Regions from separate parts of the Paenibacillus sp. JNU01 genome, predicted to be linked through region 1. Evidence: riboswitches for the same ligand, from Rfam matches in the RefSeq annotation. Region 1 holds a riboswitch; the other holds the start of a gene.
What was found. A riboswitch is a leader RNA that binds a small molecule or an ion and turns the genes downstream of it on or off. The one in region 1 is predicted to bind FMN.
Positions count from the first base shown of each region.

Region 2: linked by a shared signal. The riboswitch ahead of ribD (bifunctional diaminohydroxyphosphoribosylaminopyrimidine deaminase/5-amino-6-(5-phosphoribosylamino)uracil reductase RibD) and the one ahead of NLBNIHML_RS04520 (DMT family transporter) in region 1 are both predicted to bind FMN.

Region 1 is NZ_CP169723.1:1,103,299-1,111,348, forward strand. Features, by position in the region: gene bcaP (branched-chain amino acid transporter BcaP) at 1-1,075, opposite strand, end outside; gene NLBNIHML_RS04505 (amidohydrolase family protein) at 1,598-2,965, opposite strand; gene NLBNIHML_RS04510 (CGNR zinc finger domain-containing protein) at 3,086-3,637, opposite strand; gene NLBNIHML_RS04515 (DinB family protein) at 3,781-4,281, shown strand; FMN riboswitch at 4,366-4,519, shown strand; gene NLBNIHML_RS04520 (DMT family transporter) at 4,664-5,644, shown strand; gene NLBNIHML_RS04525 (amidase) at 5,975-7,471, shown strand; gene NLBNIHML_RS04530 (DUF1989 domain-containing protein) at 7,526-8,050, shown strand, end outside.
Region 2 is NZ_CP169723.1:1,567,107-1,575,156, forward strand. Features, by position in the region: gene ribH (6,7-dimethyl-8-ribityllumazine synthase) at 1-133, opposite strand, end outside; gene NLBNIHML_RS06645 (bifunctional 3,4-dihydroxy-2-butanone-4-phosphate synthase/GTP cyclohydrolase II) at 236-1,468, opposite strand; gene ribE (riboflavin synthase) at 1,500-2,168, opposite strand; gene ribD (bifunctional diaminohydroxyphosphoribosylaminopyrimidine deaminase/5-amino-6-(5-phosphoribosylamino)uracil reductase RibD) at 2,195-3,298, opposite strand; FMN riboswitch at 3,619-3,785, opposite strand; gene NLBNIHML_RS06660 (hypothetical protein) at 3,974-5,278, opposite strand; gene NLBNIHML_RS06665 (peptidylprolyl isomerase) at 5,462-5,893, opposite strand; gene lysA (diaminopimelate decarboxylase) at 6,141-7,472, opposite strand; gene NLBNIHML_RS06675 (spore germination protein) at 7,577-8,050, opposite strand, start outside.

The sequences.
Region 1 (8,050 bases):
TCCCTACGGCTGGTGTCTGACTCTTGCCACTAACTTTGGAGAAAACGGGAGACAGCAGTCCATCACGAGACATGGAATAGAGCAGTCGTGTCTGGCCATACATCATGACCAGCAATACCGTCGATATGCCCGCAATCGCTCCAAGAGATACAATCCAGGATAATCCCTTTAATTGAACAAATTCAAATGCAAACGCCACCGGATCACTTACATTCAACATGTTATACGGCACGATCCCTGTGAGAATCAATGATACAACGATGTAGAGCACGGTACAGATCGCCAGTGACGCAATAATTCCAATCGGCAAATCCCGTTGTGGCCGCTTAACCTCTTCTGCAGCTGTGGAGACCGCATCAAATCCGATATAAGCAAAGAATACGGTCGCTGCTCCCGCAGTTACGCCTGAGATACCAAAGGGCAAGAATGGCTGCCAGTTGGTTGGCTCTACATAGAAGACACCCACACCAATAAAGATCAACACCACGATAATTTTAATCGCAACCATGATGCCGTTCGCACGAGCCGCCTCCTTCACCCCTCGGGTTAGCAAGAAGGTGATAATTAACGTAATGACCGCAGCCGTGATATCAAAATAGGTTCCTTTTTCCGGGCTGAACGCACTCGTCAGTGCATGTGGTAACTCCAATCCAAATCCGGACAATAACGTTTGGAAATATCCCGACCATCCGCTGGCTACCGCCGCACTCGCGAATCCATACTCCAATATCAGATCCCATCCCAGAATCCAGGCAATTACTTCACCAAAAGCCGTATAACTATACGTGTACGCACTACCCGATGCCGGTATGCTTGAGGCAAACTCCGAGTAACACAATGCAGCGAAGGCACATATGATACCTGCCAGCAAGAATGACAGTACAAGACCCGGGCCAGCATACGTTGCGGCAGCTACACCGGTCAGCACAAAAATCCCGGTACCAATAATTGCACCTACCCCAAGTGTGGTTAAGTCCAAGGGGCCGAGCGCCCGTTTTAATGCACTGCTGTTATCTCCCTCCGAAGCAATTGGTTTTTTACGAAATAATGAAGATCGATGTTCGTTCTCACGCATAGTCATGTTCCTCTCGTCATGAATCTTGAATGTGCTATGGATGCAGCAGAGATTAAATGGTTTCCCATCTGTTCTATGAAAAAGTCATTTGTTCTATCTTATCGATCAACTATAAAAACCTATCGAATTCCACACGTTATCGCGTTGCTTGGTTAAATTTATTTTTTAGGATCTCTTATTTTGTTCTTTTTTCGCGAAAATTATCATGAACTGTTGCACGGGATTGAATATGAAAATTGATTTAAAACAAAACTGCGTATAATTTATATTATGCGCAGTTTTTATGAGTCTAATTTTCTAAGTAAATCATCTATAACCCTCTGTTATATGAAGCCAAGAGAATGAGAGCTTTTTTCGTCTTTTTCCGCTGTCCCTTCCTCCGTTATCCTGTCTAATTCGACGATATGCAAGCATGTAAAAGAGCCACATCGCATGATATGGCTCTTCCTTTCCTCTTTATACAGCTAGAGGTGTATATGAAAATACGAAGTAACTATTTCTTGGCTTTTATGAAAAAGCGAATCAGGAAAAAGCAATTCTCTCCGCGTCTGACATCCGGTACTGGGATAACAAATATTCTTGGCTCTGCATCGCGGTATGACGAATGGCGTCCAAATCAACATGGAGCAGCTTACCCTCTCGCTTCACGAGTTTACCTGCTACAAAGACCGTATCCACATTGGAAGGATTGGCGAACTGAACGACAGCGCCGATTGGATCATGGACGGGGAACAGATTCAGATCCGTAGTACGAATCATGATCAGATCTGCTTCCTTTCCTGGGGTCAACGTACCGACCTTCTGCTCCAATCCCAATGCTTGTGCACCAGCCGAAGTTGCAAATCGCAGTACTTGGCTGGACTGCAAGTTCAATTCACCAGGCATCTCACCCTGCTGCAGAAGTTGTTCGTTGGCTCTGGATCGTTCTGCCTGAAGTGCAAACTTCATCTGCGAGAACATATCTCCTCCTGTGGACGTGACAACATCTACACCAAGTGTAGGGGTTCCCCCATGTTCAAGAAAATAGCCGGTGGCCGGGTATCCATGACCCATCATCATTTCAACCTCAGGTGTGACCGACAGGGAAGCACCGCTATCCGCCAACATTTTATATTCATCCATACCCATGGTGTTACCATGAACAATATTTACTCGAGGACTTAGCAACCCCGCTTCATACATGTGACTAATCGAGCGATCTACCGATCCCCAGCTGCCAAATCCGGCGTGCATGGAACAGATGGCATCCAGTTCTTGGGCCAGTTCGATCTCTTTTACCGTTGTATCCCAATGACTGAACTCTGGACCACGAATAGCAAGCCCATAAGTAAGCAATTGATCCCGTGATGAAAAATAACGTTCTTTGACTCTTCGCACATCGTTTGAATATGTCAGTTGACTATCCCGGTTCCAGTAGTTCGTCTCACCAGGAACTCCGTGAGCAAATACTGCCCGAATCCCCGCATCCTGAAGACCACGAATCAGTTCATCCGTATGGTCTGAGGAATACGGCATGCTCCAATCCAACACTGTCGTAACACCTGCATTAAGCGCTTCCAAGGAACCGAGCAGGTTAGCAATATAACTATCCTGTGGGCGGAGCTTGCTTCCCATCGCACCATAATAGAGATTCTGCAAATAAACAGGCAATGACCAATTGGTTCCCGCTGTTTTGACCAGTGATTCCCACATATGCCGATGTGTATCCACCAGCCCAGGCATAATAATCATGGATGAAGCATCGATGACCTCCACATTCGGAATATCCAGGTCGGGTTGAATCGCCATGATTAATGAATCCTGAATTAGAACGTCCGCCCTTTTATACTGTCCAATCCGTGCATCCATCGACAACACGCAGCCATTTTTCAACAGATAACTTGTCTTCACAAGACACATCTCCCATCTATTTTGGTTTGAAAGACGATTACATCCTGCATACGAACCCGTACTGCTTCTGACTATTATTTCGCTAGTATATATACATTATATAGCTGTTGTTAATATTTTTCAATTTTGGGTTTTGCGTTTGGCTCGAAATCTTCTGACCTTCATCAGGTTGCCGCACATCTTATCATCACAGTACTTCTGAGTTCTGCTTCGGGTATCATCATAGAACATCCAGCGGCAATCCGAATTATCACAGATCCGAATTCTGCCCCCTTCTCCCTCCACCAACGTTGTTGCAAAGTCAGCAGCTACCTCAGCCATAACCTGTTGCCAATGAGCTTCTACAGCTATTAGTTGGAGTTTCAGTCCCTGATCAATTGTAGTCAATGTTCTTTTTACATACCCTGCTTCCATAACATCATTCAGCCATTGTTGTTCTTCATCCGTTAATGATGCTCCAGAAGACAAGCGGGCTCCAAGAGCCATCAATTCATTCCTGAAGTCTCTCATCAATAACTCATCTTCTGGAGAAGCAGGAACAGAAGCCTGAAGTTGCCATCGATCCAGAAATTCTTGCTGCCAGTTCGCCTTCCCGAGCCTGTCCTCCGATCGATCTCCCCCACGCCAATCGTGATAATCGCTGTTTACAAAATCAGTCCAAAGTCTGTCCATGTCTACCTCCGTTTAGTGTAACCATCTTAATTCAATAAAGGTGGTTACACTCTGTCTTTGATGTGTTATATTAAGTGTAACCTCATTAATCAGTTTTAGCTAGTTACGTCATACATCACAATAATACTCAAGGAGGAACGGCAATGACGAAAACAACAGCATTAGATGTGTTACTGATTCAAAAGGATGATACATGGGATCAATGCAATTGGATTGTACCTTTGTCGAAGTCTTTGGAAGGTCTTACAGCAGAGCAAGCAGCCTGGATTCCACCCTCAGGAGGATTAAGCATCTGGCAGTTGGTTAACCATATGTATTATTACAATCATCGCTTATTATGTCGCATGCAAGGTAAAGAACCTACCCTTCCTGCTGTAGACTCCAATGAATACACGTTTGGCAATCCTGGAGATGCAACGGACACAGCCGGATGGAATACACTGATGAAGAGTACAACTCGATTAGCCCAACAATTGCGAGATCAATTGGCTGCACTTGAAGAGTCAGACCTTGAAGCTGCGTATATGGACTCCGAAGAGAAATGGGTACACGAACTTGCCCGCTGGATACTTCATGATGCCTATCACGCAGGACAGATTGTGCTGCTTCGCAGACAGCAAGGAAGCTGGAAAATCGTTTTCTAAAAAAAATGCTTGAACTGCTAGCGCTTACAGGAATAAGATGAACTTATTAATGTTACAGCTTGTTCAACACACTATATAATTGAATAGGATCTTCGGGGTAGGGTGCAATTCCCAACCGGCGGTGATGTTCTTCGGAACCAGCCCGCGACTCGCTATTTGTTCTTAACAAAGGACATTTAGCGACTGACTTGGTGTGAATCCAAGGCCGACGGTACAGTCCGGATGAGAGAAGATCAACACATTGACATGCCGTTCACGGGAAGGCCTCTTTCCTGACGCATGTCCTTGGATGAGCCCCCGTTTATTTGGTATATACCAAAACGGGGGCTTTTGTCGATTTTGCCAACTGAAGATTCCGTGTTCTGACGAAGGAGTCCTGAATATGGAAAAGACATCAGCAGCATCACCTGTTTACCGCAAGGAACGAAGTAATACCGGATTCTGGCTTGTAGTTCTCGGCGCCGCTTTATGGGGTGTCGACCCACTCTTCCGCATTATTTTGCTAAATACGATGACATCCACGCAGATTGTACTGGTGGAACATATCATTGTCAGTCTGATCGCCATTCCTGTGCTGTGGAAATTCCGGGCTGATCTGAAAAACCTGCGTGCTCGCCACTGGATTGCCGTGATCTTTATCTCATGGGGAGGTTCAGCTCTCGCAACGGTGTTGTTCACCATGGCACTTACGCATAATGATCCAAACACGGTTCTTTTATTGCAAAAAATGCAACCACTCTTCGCTATCGTGCTGGCTAAGCTGTTATTGAAAGAGACGTTACCACGTCGCTTCGGTGGATTGTTCTTCATCGCATTAGCAGGAACGTATCTGCTCACATTCGGCTTCACATTGCCATTAGGTAACTGGGACAACTGGATTCATGCTGGAAGCTTGTTATCCCTTGGGGCTGCTGCCTTATGGGGAGGTTCAACCGTTATGGGACGATTGATGCTGGGACAGGCGCGTTACGAAACCGTCACCTCCCTTCGCTTTGTCGTTGCGCTCCCGCTCCTGATTTTTATGACGTGGAACGAAGGTGCGGCATGGACGTTTCCATCCGGAACGGGTGAACAGACTGCTGTTATCCTCAATATTCTTGGTCAGGCATTGTTACCAGGTTTGCTAAGTCTTCTGCTGTATTACAAAGGTCTGTCGTCAACCAAAGCTTCTGTTGCAACACTCGCAGAGCTTAGCTTCCCGATGGCAGGTGTGTTGGTGAACTGGATTGCTTTCCGTACACTGATTACATGGGAGCAGTTGCTTGGTTTCATCTTGATCTGGGTTGCCCTCTTTGCCATTTCCAAACAGCAAGAAAGATCATCCACTGTGGCCGATGCGGCACCAAAGCTGCGAACAGAGTAAGGTAATATCCACATCACATATAGATCAATAATTATCAAATATTAAAAGAAAGCCATTGTACATCGGATTAGATGAGCAATGGCTTTTTCATTTCCACTCCATTGATATGACTAGATCATTTTCTCAATGAGTAATACGAGCTACTAACCCCCTATTTTATTCGATATCGCAACTGATATCGAAACTCCTCCCCTCTTTTCCCTTCAACCTCATATCGAATATGCAAATCATTGCACTACGTCTCTTCAATGTTTTGTCTTTTGTCCAATCCGGTGGTACGATGACATATGGAATAAACAGATGAATTATATTCAGAGAGGAACGATCATCATGTCTTCATTCTCATATACCTCCTACGACGCCGTAGGTTTGGCTGAACTGATCCGATCCCGGGAAGTATCCCCGGTTGAATTGCTGGAAGCGGCGTTTGCACGCCTTGAAGAAGTGAATCCGCAACTCAATGCGGTTATTCGTACATACGAAACTCGCGCCCGGGAGGAAGCAAGCTTGGTTCGCCCTGGAGAACAACCTTTTGCCGGTGTGCCCCTACTCCTGAAAGATATCTCGCAATCCTTGGAAGGTGAATTTCTGACTTCAGGCTCCCGTCTGTTCAGCGAGCATCGGGCATTACGCAATTCCAATTTTGTCACTCGACTCCGAGATGCGGGTTTTATCATCATAGGACATACGAATACCCCCGAGTTTGGCTTGAAAAATATTACAGAGCCCCGCCTCCATGGTCCAAGTCGCAATCCCTGGAATATCAATCACTCGCCAGGTGGATCAAGCGGTGGTGCCGCTGCCGCTGTAGCTTCGGGTATTGTTCCCCTAGCTGGAGCCAGTGACGGAGGCGGTTCGATTCGTATCCCGGCTTCCTTTAGCGGATTGTTTGGATTGAAGCCAACCCGCGGGCGCACACCTGTAGGACCGGGAGTTGGTCGTCAATGGCAAGGCGCATCGATTGATTTTGCCCTCTCTCGCTCGGTTCGGGACAGTGCTGCATTGCTGGATACTTTGCAAGTCATACAGCCTGAAGCTGCGTTTCATGCTCCACTCTTTCCAGGCAGTTACTTGGCAGATATGAACTATCCACATCAACGCAAACTGAAAATTGCATATACAACGGATTCACCGGTGGGTACACCCGTCAGTGCAGAAGCCAAAGAGTCTGTATTCAAGCTCGTTCGCTGGTTGGAAGACCAAGGTCATCATGTTGAAGAAAAGCTGAGTCCAGTCAACGGAGTCAGATTGATGGAGAACTATTACATGATGAACAGTGGAGAGATGGCCGCGATGATCTCTTCCATGGAACGCTCCATGGGCCGGGCTCTGACCTCCGATGATATGGAGATTGAATCCTGGGTTCTGGCTGAAGCTGGAAAAAAGGTGTCCGCAGCAGAATTTGTACATAGTTTAGCTGAATGGGATGTAGCCGCAGCTCAGATGTCTATCTTGTTTGAGCGTTATGACTTCTACGTCACACCTGTTAATGCTTTTTCTGCGCCTAAGATTGGAGAATTAACACCTCACGACGAACAGATCCATAATCTGATGCGAATTAGTGAATTGGACAAGACCCAGCAGCAACAACTCATCTATGAAATGTTTGAGCCCAGTCTTACGTATACACCTTTCACCCAGCTTGCGAATCTGACCGGCCAACCTGCGATAAGTGTACCTCTGCATCTCACACCTGAAGGTTTGCCAATGGGTGTTCAAGTGATGGCAACCAAGGGACGTGAAGATTGGTTATTACATCTGGCTGCACAGCTTGAACAATCAGACCTCTGGATCGGGATGAAAGGTAATCCACTTTTCCCAGCATGAAAACTTCATCTGCTCCGCATACTGAAAACAAAAAGTAGCGGAGGAATGTGACGGATGAATACGAATCAACGCCATAAACAGTCTTATCGTATCCCTGCCAAAACGGGATATGCTCTGAAAGTAAGCAAAGGTTCCTTACTACGCATAACAGATCTGGAGGGACAACAAGTTATTGATTTTGTAGCGTACGATGCTACAGATGCTAATCATCGCTTGGACCCCGGTGTGACCATGGACGTATTGCGTACTTACCGAATTAAACCGGGACAGTATGTGTATTCCAATCAATATCAACCAATACTCAAGATTGTTCGTGACACCGTTGGAGTACATGATTTCTTCAACTCCGCTTGTCGTCCAGAGATGTATGAGGTGTTATACGATAAAAAGGATCACGCCAGTTGTTACCACAATCTGAACACGGCACTGGAACCCTTTGGGATCTTACCACCGGATCAACACTATCCCTTTAATTTGTTTATGAAGTCCGTTGTAGACAGTGAAGGCAAGATTGATGTTGTAGCTCCCGATTCTCGTGCGGGGGATTATATCGAGATGGAGGCGTTAATGGATCTCACG
Region 2 (8,050 bases), 460 kb from region 1:
GCACACCGTGACGTTTGAATGCATCGAGCGCTGCGCTAAGCAATTTACTGGTGATAAATTCGTTGAAACGTCCAACGACAACTCCATATCTTGATCCTTCTGATACTAAATGTCCTTCGAAAAATTGTGGCATTCAAGTCATCTCCCTAACGGTATAATGTAATGTAAGTAACGGAAATTCCTAAGTAATCAATTCCATAAATTACATGGTGAACGTTGTTCATCTAAAACGCATTTACTGTTCGTTCTGCTCGATATCATCAAACTTGAGCATATGCCCCAGCTTGGCTTGCTTCGTATGAAGATACACCGTATTGTCCTCGTTCTCTTTCATTTCGATCGCAACACGCTCTACGACTTCAAGTCCATATCCTTCAAGACCTTTAATTTTACGAGGATTATTGGTTAGCAGTCTGATCTGACGAACCCCAAGGTCTTTCAGAATTTGGGCGCCAATTCCATAATCACGCAAGTCGGCAGCAAATCCCAGCTTCAGGTTTGCATCCACCGTATCCAGACCTTCCTCTTGCAGCTTGTAAGCTTTGAGTTTGTTGATGAGTCCAATGCCTCGACCTTCCTGTCTCATATAAAGCAGTACGCCGTTGCCTTCTTCATTGATCTGTTTGAGTGCCGCATCAAACTGAGGACCACAGTCACAACGATGGGAATGGAATACATCGCCTGTCAGACATTCAGAGTGTACCCGTACAAGTACAGGTTTGGAACCATCAATCTCACCTTTAACCAGAGCCACATGTTCCTTGTTGTCTACAGCATTTGTATAGGCCACTGCTTGAAACTCGCCAAAGTCTGTTGGCATACGTACAGCCACTTCGCGTTGAACCAGCTGTTCTTTTTCATTACGGTAACGAATCATGTCCTGAATACTGATCAGCTTCAGATCATGTTTGCGGGCAATCTCCTGCAGATCCGGAAGTCTGGCCATTGTGCCATCTTCCTTAATCACTTCACAGATAACGCCTGCGGGATACGAACCACACATAATGGCCAAATCTACTGCCGCTTCTGTGTGGCCCGCACGACGAAGTACACCGCCGTCTTTTGCAATCAGCGGGAACATGTGACCAGGCTTACGGAAGTCCCCGGCTTTCGCCTCAGGATCGATCAGACCTTTCACGGTAATAGAGCGTTCATGTGCCGAGATACCGGTTGTGGTATCTTTGTGGTCCACAGAGACCGTGAAGGCAGTTCCGTGGAAATCCGTATTTTGTTGAACCATTGGTTTCAAGTTAAGTTCATCCGCACGTTGTTGTGTAATCGGAACACAGACCAGACCTCTACCTTCAGTAATCATGAAATTAATGACTTCAGGTGTCGCCTTTTCAGCCAAAGCGATAAAATCGCCTTCATTCTCCCGATCTTCATCATCCACAACAATGACGGGTTTGCCACGCATGAGATCATATATGGCTGCTTCTATCGTGTCCAAAATGGATTGTTCTGACATTGTCCCACCTCCAGTTTATTTCTTTCTCTATTTATGCAAATCCGTGATTGGCGAGAAAATCTTCACTGATACTGCGCGGCTTGCCAGCACCCGTCTCTCGATGTCCTCTCCCATACTGGAGCAGATGATCCACATATTTGCCCAAAATATCGCATTCGATATTAATGGTATCCCCTGTCTTTTTCACATTTAGTACAGTTTCACCAATGGTATGCGGGATAATGGAAACCGTGAATGCGGTATCCGATGTATGGACAACGGTCAAGCTAATGCCATCCAGTGTAACCGATCCTTTGGGGATCAGGTATTTGAACAACTGGTGATCATCCGGCTTGATCTCAAACACAATCGCATTCTGATCACGTGTTATACTGCCAATCACTCCAGTACCATCGACATGGCCCTGAACGATATGTCCGCCAAAACGGCCACCGGATTGCATGGCCCGCTCCAGATTAACTTTACTGCCGGATTGCAGCTGACTGAGATTGGTATGGCGATACGTTTCAGGCATGACATCGGCGGTAAAGCCGCCACCTTCCAACGTTGTCGCAGTTAAACATACTCCGTTCACTGCTACACTATCACCTATCTTCAGATCGTCCATGATGGCGGAAGCTCCGATATTCAGGACCATCGCTTCGCCTTTCCGACCAATACGCCGGATCTGACCAACTTCTTCCACCAAACCGGTAAACATGCTGCCGCCTCCCTTGTTTAATTTATTTATTCAGGCCACACCGGAATACCGCCAATGCTGATATTATCTCCAACTTGTTCGATCTCCAACTGATTCAATTGAATTGCCTGATTCATACGTTCCACACCCTCGAAGCGGAAACTGCCAGGTGTATCATAACCGCCTACAATCTTAGGAGCGATAAACATGAGCAGTCGATCGACCAACCGTGCCTCCAGCATCGCTCCATTCAGAGTGCCTCCGCCTTCAAGCAAAATCGAACCAATCTCACGCTCACCCAACTTGCTAAGTCCGTTTAACAGATCCACACGTGGTCCAGGACCACAACGGATAATTTCAACACCGTAGGCTTCCAAACGTTCAGCAGCTTCAGGACTGGCTTCGTCTGTTGTCAATACCCATGTTGGAGCAAGACCATCCTTAACCATTTTGGAACCTACTGGAAGACGCAACTTGGAATCCACCACGATTCGTACCGGGCTGATGCCTTCCACTTGCAAGCGGGTTGTAAGCTCCGGATTATCTGCGATCACCGTGTCGACACCAACCATAATGCCTTGGTGACGATGACGAAGGGCATGCACAATCTCACGAGCGGACTCGTTGGAGATCCACTTACTGTCTCCGCTGCGAGTGGCAATTTTCCCATCCAAAGTCGTAGCCGTTTTCAGTGTCACGAAAGGAAGGCCTGTTGTAATAAATTTAATGAATTTTTCATTCATGCGTCTTCCACGCTCACGCAGTACGCCAACTTCAACTTCAATGCCTTGTTGACGAAGCATGCTTATGCCTCTGCCGGATACTTGCGGATTTGGATCTTCACAACATACCACAACACGTTTTACCTTTTCATGAATCAGGCGTTCACTGCAAGGTGGCGTCTTGCCATAATGACTGCAGGGCTCAAGTGTAACGTATACCGTACTGCCTTCTGCATCGCTGCCCGCCATGTTCAGTGCATGTACCTCCGCATGACCGGTTCCACGTTTCAGATGGCTCCCAAGGCCTACAATACGCCCCTCTTTCACAACCACACATCCAACAACCGGATTAATTCCCGTCTGTCCCTGTGCTCGTTCCGCCATATCTAGTGCCAGTGCCATATAAAATTCATCATTGATCATTTCCAAATCCGTTCACCCCGCGGTTTAAAGTCTTGTTTATTAAAAAATCCCCGTCGAACAACCGTTCGATGGGGATGATGAGAGACAAATGTCAACAACAGGAGTCAAATGGATACAGCACGCCAACACTTTGCCCAAAACTTCATTTCGGGCAAGTGAAAATAGACACATACCTTAATGAACATCAATTACAGGTAAAGAGCTTTATCGTGTGGCATATGTATGGAACTGTCCGGCCTAACCGGATCTTCCCTGCACAGTGCAAGACAAACACATCGTGACTGTACAGCCAAACTCCTGCTGAATGCAAACCTGTTAGGTCTGCACCTCTCCTTCTCCCATCCAGACTATACTGTCGGTTCTGGAATTACACCAGATCAGCCATCTGCCACAGGCAGACAGGTCACGGACTTTGCATCAAGTGCTGGACATGTGTCCTTACACTCTCTGCATCACCGCCGGTAGGGAATTGCACCCTGCCCTGAAGGATTGCTTTCGTTATTAATTGGATGTTAGCACTTTAATGCCAAAAAATCAATTGTTTTTTGTTCCTTTTTGTCACATACTAACTTTTAATAAGCTAAGATACAGCAAAAAAACCGCATCTCACTAAGAGACACGATTTTAAGTTTTTAGATTATAGATTTTAGTTTACATCCTTCTCAGTTCCATCACAGCATTCTACATATCAGGAAAACACCATCGCACCATATGCTTCAAATCTTTGGCATTGTGAAATGGCGAGCGGTCAGGTTCTGGCAGCGGCGAACTGGGAAGCGGAATACCTCTCGCAACTCTTCTGACCCAACTTGTGGAATCGATCGCGATAGCCGAGCATTGCCAGCGTCCAGTCGTCCTCGGTCGAAACGTTCTCTGCAAATCGGTTTTTCCCGGCATGTCAGGAAAGACACCATCGAGATATTCAACAATAACGCGTTTGTCTCTGACTTCATGACAGTATACCGTCACCCATACACCTTCCCTGACCCGAACAGCATACACATCTCCAGCTTCTGCCTCCCCTGTGCCTGCATCAGGAGATTTCTTTGGCACTTTCCCTCGAACACTTCTCATCTTCTCCAATGCTCCCAGGATCGTTTCCTTTACAGGTGGACTCTCTTCAGGCTTATCCGCAAGAGATATATTACTCAGATCAAAATCATGGAATATCTTGTTCAGGTTGTTCTCATTAATTCCGACAGATGAGTCCCACCACGCCAGAGGCGCCTGTACCTCAACCCGCACATTGGGGCGCGCGTCACGCTGTATGTAAGTCGTGTATTCTGTGATCATTCCGGGATGTTCCGGCGTATCCAGTATGCCAATCAGAGCTAATGTCTCAAGCAAGTCCCGATAGGCATATTCCTTTTGTGTAGGCAAAAGACGTTCCTTCTTGAGTGCTATTGCTGCTTTGCTGTAGCGTGTTTTTGGAGGTAATTGGCGCAGCACCGTTAACACCGCACGGAGTGTCCAGTGGTCGTAATCATTAGGTATTGGAAGCTCCTGCGCGGAAGCTAGCTCTCGAAGTGCCAGTACATGTCCAAAGGGATCACCATCCAAAGGTGTTCCATTGGTCATGCGCCAATACCATTGCAACGTCGAGTCGGTTGCTTGATCTACGCCTAATCCGCAGATCTGACAAGTACTCGAAGATGGATATGGCGTGTGTTCATGGCTTGGCATACCGCTTGCAATAAGTTTGCCCGTAATCAGCGAGCGCCAGATCATGGGTGCTGACCACATCGATGCAACAAAGGCCTGTGCTGCTTCATTTATCGTCCATTGATTTGCAAGTTGTTTCAGCTCAGTGATCGTTTCATCATGCCCCGGACGTACAAACCGGTTCGGTTCATGCCCCGCTGTCTCAAGCGCTTCTAAATCCGGTGTGGATATACTCTGAGAAACATCATGTCGGGATGCCTGTAGTTTTTCGTCCCATCGTGTGGGTCCGCTATAGACTTGTTTTAACAAACGTAATTGATCCACTGTATTCAAAGGTTCTTCATCCTCCCTTGTCGCTTCGTCTAACGACAGAATAACCCCATGCCAGAACTTTCGCCAGATTCATTATGCTCATTTTGCACTATTTCATGATGAAAATAAAAAAAGTGCTTCTATAAAAAGAAGCACTCCGAGTTTAAATCAAGTAAGTCAACGTTACAAAGCTTATTAAGCTTCTACAACTTCAACAGTCTCCATTTTGTCTTTACCTTCCAAAGCGTCCACGAACTCCATACCTTTGGTTACTTTACCAAATACAGTATGTTGTCCATCCAAATGTGGTTGTGGTTGGTAGCAGATGTAGAACTGGCTTCCACCTGTGTTACGGCCAGCATGTGCCATAGCCAGTGTTCCACGCTCATGTTTGTTCGGGTTGATTTCACAGTTGATTGTGTAACCTGGGCCACCTGCACCAGTACCGTTAGGGCATCCGCCTTGAGCTACGAAGCCCGGGATAACGCGGTGGAATGTAAGACCATTGTAGAAACCGGAGTTAGCCAGTTTCTCAAAGTTTGCTACTGTGTTGGGAGCTTCTTGATCGAACAGATCGATCAGAACTTCTCCGCCGTTTGCCAATTTAATTTTCGCTTGTTTCGCCATATGTAAATGACTCCTTTCGTATTGACCATCGTTAATGGTGCCAAAACGCATGACCCTGGGTCAAGCATTACAGCACTTTTCTTAGTGTACACCGAAAATGACTGGATCGCAAAAAAAACGGCAACTTTTTTCACAATTTAGTCCGAATACGTAAAAAGCAGACGAAAAAGGAAGTTCCCTTTTCATCTGCTTCAACTATAGAATCCCTATATCCTGAATCATGCAGAAACGCATTATCTTTGACGAATTAGCGAGTTACTGGCTGTTTGCCAATACGCGCTGGTACCAGGTCATTCTGGATGATATCCTGATACGTCTCACGGCGTACCACGACATCTCCTTGACCGTCTTTGACAAACACAACAGCTGGGCGACGAATCCGATTGTAGTTGCTCGCCATGGAGTAGTTATACGCGCCTGTGCAAGCTACAGCGAGCAGATCACCACTTTCCACTTTTGGCAGGTCCAGATCCCAGATCAGCATATCGCCACTCTCACAACATTTACCCGCAACGGATACCGTTTCCTGAGCAGCCTCATTTGCACGGTTAGCAAGCACAGCTTCGTACTTGGATTCATACAAAGCAGGACGAGGGTTATCGGTCATACCACCGTCAACAGCAACGTATTTACGCACGCCCGGAATGTCTTTGCTTGTTCCAACGGTATACAGCGTTGTTCCTGCTTCACCCACGATGCTACGGCCTGGTTCAACCCAGATCTCAGGTACGGCATAGCCGATTTGGGCAAAATGATTTTTAACTGCGTCTGTAATAGCCTTCACGTATTGCGCAACTTCAAGTGGTGTATCTCCGTCGATATAACGGATTCCGAATCCACCACCAAGGTTAACCACTTTGAAAGCAACGTTAAGACGTTCATATACGCTTGCTGCAAATTCAGCAACACGTTGAACAGCCATCTGGAAGCCTTCAACTTCGAAGATCTGGGAACCGATGTGGGAATGCACACCGAGCAATACCAGGTTAGACTGCTTGGAAGCCAGTTCAATCGCTTCAAATGCTGTACCATTGCCGATATCGAATCCAAACTTGGAATCCGTTTGACCAGTGGAAATATATTCATGCGTATGGGCCTCAACACCAGGCGTCACACGAAGCAAAATGTTTACTTTACGATTTTTGTCCGCAGCTACAGCCTGCAACAGATGCAATTCATTGAAGTTATCAACAACAAAGCATCCAATCTCTGCATCAAGAGCCATTTCGATCTCTTCCAGCGTTTTGTTGTTACCGTGGAAATGAATGCGCTCAGCCGGGAATCCTGCTTGCAGTGCAGTGAACAGTTCACCATCAGATACAACATCCAGGGAAAGTCCTTCTTCAGCTGCAAGTGCACACATCGCCATTACACAGAATGCTTTACTTGCGTATGCAACCTGGAAACCCAAGCCGGAAGCGCGGAATGCTTCCATGTACTCTCTGCAACGCTCGCGAACCAATTGCTCGTCCACAACATACAGGGGAGTTCCAAATTGTTCTTTCAGATCTGTTGCATCCACTCCGCCAATCTCCAGATGCCCTTGCGCATTTATTTTACTTGTACCATGTAAATACATAATCTGCATTCCTCACTTTTTTGTATACTGGAACAGTTGCTATTCCAATGATTTTACACCAGTATATCAAATTAGGCGGCGAGATGAATGGATTTTTCGGAAGATCATTTGTGTTTTTTACTTTTTCGCAGTTCACCGTCCGGATCATCGGACATTTTGGTGTTGTCACGGGTTTTGTTGAATGATGGACGTTTTTTATTTTCCAGTAAAGGCAGCCGGAATAAAAAGTTGCCCAAGGCCTTTGCATTAAACGGTATAAAAGGCCATAGATACGAAGAATTATATGACCGGTGAACGGTGAGTGCCAATATGAGCAATGTACAGCCAACAACCAATCCCGGAACTTTGAATATCGCTACTGCTATGAGTAAAAACAGTCTGACTAACCTGTTGGCAAGTCCCAACTCGTAACTTGGTGTGGCAAACATTCCAATGGCTGCAATGGCCATATAGAGTACAACCTCATTAACAAAGTATCCCGTTTTCACAGCAATATCTCCAACAAGAATGGCCGCGATTAAACCCATGGCCGATGCCAGAGGTGTAGGCGTATGAACTGCAGCCATCCGCAATAGATC